One region of the Staphylococcus arlettae genome, then DNA from elsewhere that is predicted to be linked to it. Evidence: a T-box and tRNA genes for the amino acid it is inferred to sense, from the RefSeq annotation. Region 1 holds a T-box; the other holds one or more tRNA genes.

Region 1 (3,440 bases):
CATCGGCATTTTGATAATTTTCAACGATGGCAGCAAACGTACGTCCTACTGCTAATCCACTACCATTTAGTGTATGTGCTAATTCTGGTTTTGCTGTTTTATCACGTTTAAAACGAATATTAGAACGTCGTGCTTGGAAATCTGTGATATTTGAACATGAACTAATTTCTTTATAGTCATCATAGCTTGGTAACCATACTTCGATATCATAAGTTTTACTTGAACCAAAGCCAATATCACCTGTACATAAAATGACACGACGATATGGTAATTCTAATTCTTCTAAAATGGCTTCTGCGTGATTTGTCATTTCTTCTAAAGCATTCCAAGAATCTTCTGGTTTTTCAAATCTCACCATTTCAACTTTATCGAACTGATGGAGACGAATTAAACCACGTGTATCACGTCCAGCTGAACCTGCTTCACTACGATAACATGCTGATTGCGCAGTGAATTTTGCAGGTAACACATCTGGTGCAATGACTTCATTGCGGTAATAGTTCGTTAATGGAACCTCAGCTGTTGGGATGGTATATAAACCTTCTTGTTCTACTTTGAATAAATCTTCTTCGAACTTCGGTAACTGACCTGTACCATACATAGAATCAGCATTCACCAGTTGAGGCACCATCATTTCTGTATAGCCATGTTGAGTTGTATGTTTTGTTACCATGTAATTCATTAACGCACGTTCTAATTGTGCACCTTCACCTGTTAAAAAGACAAAGCGGGCACCAGACACTTTAGCAGCACGTTCGAAATCGACCATTTTTAATTCTTCTACTAAGTCCCAATGTGCTTTTGCTTCGAAGTCAAACGTTCTTGGTGTGCCCCAACGTTTTAATTCCACATTGTCTTCATCTGATGCACCTTCTGGCACATCGTCATGAATAAGATTAGGAATACGAGATAAAGTATCAGTTAATGATTTATCTACTTTAGTTAATTGCTCATCACTTGCTTTAATTTTATCTCCCAAGTCACGCATTTCAGCAATGACATCATCAGCATTTTCTTTATTACGTTTTTTCTGTGCAATCTCTCCACTTACTTTATTACGCTCAGCTTTCATTTGTTCAGCTTCCCCAATCAGTTGGCGGCGTTGTTCATCTAATGCTAATACATCGTCTACAACTTGTGCATCCATGCCTCGTTTAGCAACTTTAGCTTTTACTAAGTCAGGCTCTGTACGGAATAATTTAATATCTAACATCACTCATCTATCCTTCCCATTTATATTTGAATGGACGCAAAAAAGACCACATCCCTGAACAAGGGACGTGGTCTACGCGTTGCCACCCTATTTAACAGTCTAATTAGACTGCACTCTCACTAAAATAACGGTTAAACCGATTGTTCACTCTCGTAGGTAGATTCGTACTAAGACGGATTACTTGTTCACAGCAACCACAAGCTCTCTGAAATCTCGTCATCAATATTACTTAGCCTACAAACAATACTATATGAAGTTAAATTTAATATAGCAAATTACTTAAATCTTTTCAAGCGCGAAACGATTGTCGCGCGTATTTTATTGTTGGTATGAGACATCACGTAAATATTGTGCGACCGCTTCTATATCTTTGTGGAACTGACGATCTTCCGTAATAGACGGTATAATTTGACGGAGTTCATCGTATTTAGCTTTCGTTTTCGGCGATAATTTATCCACATCTTTATGTTCTACTGCTTGTAATGCAATAATACATTCAATTGCAATCACTCGGCGAGAGTTTTCAATCATTTGATAACCATGACGCGAAGCAATAGTTCCCATAGAGACATGGTCTTCTTGGTTAGCTGATGATGGAATTGAATCAACACTTGCTGGGTGTGCCAATGTTTTATTTTCTGACACTAAGCTTGCCGCAGCATATTGCATAATCATAGCGCCACTTTGTAAACCCGGTTGTGGACTTAAAAAGGCAGGTAAGCCATTATTTAGTTGCGGATTTACTAAGCGTTCTAGTCGACGTTCGGCTACATTTCCAAGCTCACTAACACCCAACTTTAAGAAGTCTAACGCAAAAGCTACGGGCTGTCCGTGGAAATTACCACCAGAAATGACTAAAGTTTCATCATCTTCATCAAAAATTAATGGATTGTCATTAGCTGCATTCATTTCACGTTCTAACTGCTCTTTCACATATTGGAATACTTGGAAGCTTGCACCATGTATTTGTGGAATACAGCGCAAAGTATACGCATCTTGTACACGAATTTCTCCTTGTCGTGTCGTCAACTCTGAACCTTCCAACCAATCTAACATACGTTCAGCTACTGCTGTTTGTTCATCAAAATTACGTACTTTATGTACATGCGCATTATATGCATCTGTAATGCCATTTAATGCTTGATGTGTGAGCGCTGCAATCCACTCTGCCTGATAACCTAAACTTGCCGCTTCAATATAATTAATCACACCTTGTGCCGTCATTGCTTGGGTACCATTAATCAATGCAAGGCCTTCTTTAGCTTGTAATTGTAATGGCTGGCGATCTAATTGTTGTAAAACATATCTACTATCTACTTCTTTCCCTTGATAATACACAGATCCTTCACCAATTAAAGCCAGTGCTAAATGTGACAACGGTGCTAAGTCACCTGATGCTCCTAATGATCCTTGTTGTGGGATTATTGGGATAATACGTTGATTAATATAAAATACTAGTTGTTCTACTAATGCGACGGTCGCACCAGAGTGTCCTTTTAATAAAGTATTTAAACGTAGTATCATCATTACTAATGAGACTTCTTCTGAAAATGGTTGACCCACGCCACAGGCATGCGAACGAATTAAATTCGTTTGTAATTGCTCGTATTCACCTTCATCTATACGTACATCACTAAATAAGCCAAAGCCAGTCGTAATACCGTATATTGTTTCTTTGTTATTAATAATACCTTCTACAATAGCACGACTCTGTTTTACACGTGCTAATGCATCTTCTGTAATTACTACATTGTCCTTATTATTTAAGAAATGTTTAATATCGACAATCGTTAATCGTTCACCGGTTAATGCTAATGTCATGTTCCCATCTCCTCTCAAAATACATCCATGCTCACACAGAGTATACGCTTACATTTTCGGGAGAACAATAGCTTTTGCAATACTCGTAATATGGTATTAAATTAGTATTTTAATAGGATAAAGTGCAAAATTTTGACATGACATGAATTTTACTAAAAAATGTCTAATTTTACCTGTTGACTTAACTGCTATGCAGGTATATCATTTTCTATTGTATTTAAAAAATTCTTACGAACAAACAAAGTTATAAACACGTCATATTGTGCGATTTATGTAGCGTAAATATAAAGTGAGAAAAGGAGGTTTCACATTGGAAACATTAGCATCTGTCAACATACCTAAACGAGAAGATGATACACATAAAGGTGATTATGGAAAAATTCTGCTAATTGGTGGCAATGCCAAT
Region 2 (3,440 bases), 190 kb from region 1:
ATAGATTTACTCGGGAAGAGGCATCTGTACAAGGTGCACGTTGTATGGATTGTGGTACGCCATTTTGCCAAACGGGGGAGCCTTTCGGTCGTGAGACGATAGGCTGTCCAATTGGTAACTATATTCCTGAATGGAATGATTTGGTATACAAAAAAGATTTTAAAACTGCGTATGAACGATTAAGTGAAACAAACAACTTTCCAGAATTTACAGGTTATGTTTGTCCAGCACCTTGTGAGCAATCATGTGTCATGAAAATTAATCGTGAATCTGTAGCAATCAAAGGTATTGAGCGTACCATTATAGATGAAGCATTTGAAAATGGCTGGGTACAGCCTACCCCGCCCAAAAAACGTAAACAAGAACGGGTAGCTATTGTGGGTAGTGGCCCGGCAGGTTTAACAGCGGCGGATGAGTTGAATAAATTAGGTTACAAAGTCACAGTATACGAACGCGCACAAGAAGCGGGTGGTTTATTGATGTATGGTATTCCTAATATGAAACTAGATAAAGATGTAGTGCGTCGTAGAATTCGTGTGATGGAGCAATCAGGTATCGAATTTCAAACTGACATAGAAATCGGTGTTGATATTTCTAAAGAAGACTTAACAGAAGCGTATGATGCGATAGTGTTATGTACAGGTTCGCAAAACGCACGTGATCTACCATTAGAAGGACGTATGGGCCAAGGTATTCATTTTGCAATGGATTATTTAACTGAACAAGCACAGTACTTAAATGGTGAAATTAGTGAAACTACGATTTCAGCTGAAGGTAAAAATGTAGTCGTCATTGGTGCTGGTGATACAGGTGCAGACTGTGTAGCTACTGCATTACGTGAAAACTGTAAATCTATCGTCCAATTCAATAAATATACGAAACAAGCAGAAGCTTTTGAATTTGAAGAAAATACCCATTGGCCATTACCGATGCCGGTCTTTAAGATGGATTATGCGCATAAAGAATACGAAGCGAAATTTGGTTTTGAGCCACGCGCATACGGTGTTCAAACGATGCGTTATGATGTGGATCATATAGGTAACGTCAAAGGAGTGTATACTCAAATATTAGAAGAAACTGATGAAGGTATGATGATTGTGGATGGTACAGAGCGTCACTGGCCAGCAGATTTAGTATTGTTGTCCATTGGATTTATAGGTACAGAAACTACAGTACCCCACGCGTTTAATGTACAAACTGAACGCAACAAAATTGTGGCTGACAACAAAGATTTCAGAACTAATCAAGCCAAAATTTTTGCTGCTGGTGATGCACGCAGAGGTCAAAGTTTAGTAGTGTGGGCGATTCAAGAAGGCAGAGCTGTAGCGGATGCTGTAAACAGTTACTTACTAGAGAAAACGCCAGTATAGATATAAAAATTATATTGACTTTTGAAACGGGCTATAATATCATTGATGTTGTGTTCGTTTGGAGGAATACCCAAGTCCGGCTGAAGGGATCGGTCTTGAAAACCGACAGGGGCTTAACGGCTCGCGGGGGTTCGAATCCCTCTTCCTCCGCCATTAAGAAGTAATCCAAGACTAATAGATACAAAAGGCAAGTATTCAAGTTGTTATTGAATATTTGCCTTTTTTATTTGTCTAAAACTCATAAGATAGCTCTTATACCCATTGTTATCAGTAAAGTGAAAGAAATAAAATGAAAACCTTTACATAACTTGTCTATACATGTATACTTTCTATAAAGATTAAGTGAATGGGAGTGATCTATCTTGGCTGTAAATAAAAAGGATGTTCAAGATATTGTTGCAGCAATTGGGGGAAAGGACAACGTTGACACTGCCACACATTGTGTGACGCGTTTACGATTGGTTTTAAAAGATGATGCTAAAGTAGATAAGGACAAGTTAAGTGATAATAAATTAGTAAAAGGACAGTTTAAAGCAGACAATCAATATCAAATAGTAATCGGTCCAGGTACTGTTGATGAAGTCTATAGTCAATTTATCGAAGAAACGGGGCAAACAGAAGCATCAAAAGATGATGCCAAAGCTGCTGCTGCCAAAAAAGGTAATGTAGTACAAAGGCTTATTAAATTATTAGGTGATATTTTTATACCTATTTTACCTGCCATTGTTACAGCCGGTTTGTTAATGGGGATTAACAACTTATTGACGATGGAAGATTTATTCGGACCAGATCCGTTAGTTAAGCAGTTTCCGCAACTCGGTGATATTTCTGATATCATAAATGTTATTGCCAATACTGCATTTACGTTTTTACCAGCTTTAATTGGTTGGAGCAGTATGAAAGTGTTTGGCGGAAGTCAAATTCTTGGGTTAGTACTTGGGTTAGTTTTGATGAATCCACAATTAGTATCGCAATATGATATTGCAAAAGGTAATATTCCAACGTGGGATTTATTTGGATTAGAGATTAAACAGTTAAACTATCAAGGTCAAGTGTTACCGATTTTACTTGCAGCTTATGTGTTAGCTCAAATTGAAAAATTCCTTAACAAACGTGTGCACGATTCTATTAAGATGTTAGTAGTAGGACCAGTAGCGTTGTTAATTACAGGATTTTTAGCATTTATCGTCATAGGCCCACTTGCATTATGGATAGGTGGAGGCATTACTAGTGCTGTTACATTTATTTTCCAACATGCAGGTTGGTTAGGTGGTGCCATTTATGGATTATTATACGCGCCACTTGTAATTACAGGTTTACATCATATGTTCTTGGCAGTCGATTTCCAATTGATGGGTAGTCAGTTAGGAGGTACTTACCTCTGGCCGATAGTAGCAATTTCAAATATTTGTCAAGGTTCAGCAGCTTTCGGTGCTTGGTATATTTACAAAAAACGTAAAATGGCCAAAGAACAAGGGCTTGCAGTAACTTCCGGAGTTTCAGGATTTTTAGGTGTTACAGAACCTGCAATGTTCGGTGTCAATTTACCATTGAAATATCCATTTGTTGCATCTATTGCGACATCATGTATTTTAGGAGCAATTGTAGGTGCGAGTGGTGTGTTAGGTAATGTTGGTGTAGGTGGCGTACCAGCTTTCATTTCGATTCAAAAAGAATTTTGGGTTGTGTACTTAATATGTACTGTCATTGCAATGATAGCACCATTTATTTTAACTATTATCTTTTCTAAATTTGCGAAAGATAATACGAAAGAATTAGTAGAAGAGTAAGTAGGTAATTGAATTAATATCAAGTGAAAATTAAACTCGCTAGTACGTTTATAGCGAGTTTTTATTTAATAATAGAAGAAGGTGGAATGTACTATGGCACATAACGACTGGAGAAAGTCGGTTGTTTATCAAATTTATCCAAAATCGTTTAATGATACGACGGGTAATGGTGAAGGAGATATTAATGGCATAATTGAAAAGTTGGATTATCTACAGTATTTAGGTGTTGACTACCTTTGGTTGACGCCGATATATGAATCACCAATGAATGATAATGGGT

The links. A T-box is a leader RNA that pairs with one kind of tRNA and senses whether it is charged. The one in region 1 lies ahead of serS (serine--tRNA ligase), so its partner is inferred to be a tRNA-Ser.
Region 2: it has a tRNA-Ser gene. The T-box ahead of serS (serine--tRNA ligase) is inferred to sense a tRNA for this amino acid. The anticodon was not compared.

What each region holds. Positions count from the first base shown of each region.
Region 1 is NZ_CP094803.1:11,779-15,218, reverse strand. It holds gene serS (serine--tRNA ligase) at 1-1,213, opposite strand, end outside; T-box leader at 1,272-1,463, opposite strand; gene hutH (histidine ammonia-lyase) at 1,532-3,034, opposite strand; gene MUA37_RS00045 (NAD(P)H-hydrate dehydratase) at 3,345-3,440, shown strand, end outside.
Region 2 is NZ_CP094803.1:2,468,103-2,471,542, reverse strand. It holds gene MUA37_RS12120 (glutamate synthase subunit beta) at 1-1,370, shown strand, start outside; tRNA gene MUA37_RS12115 (tRNA-Ser) at 1,431-1,523, shown strand; gene treP (PTS system trehalose-specific EIIBC component) at 1,733-3,160, shown strand; gene treC (alpha,alpha-phosphotrehalase) at 3,254-3,440, shown strand, end outside.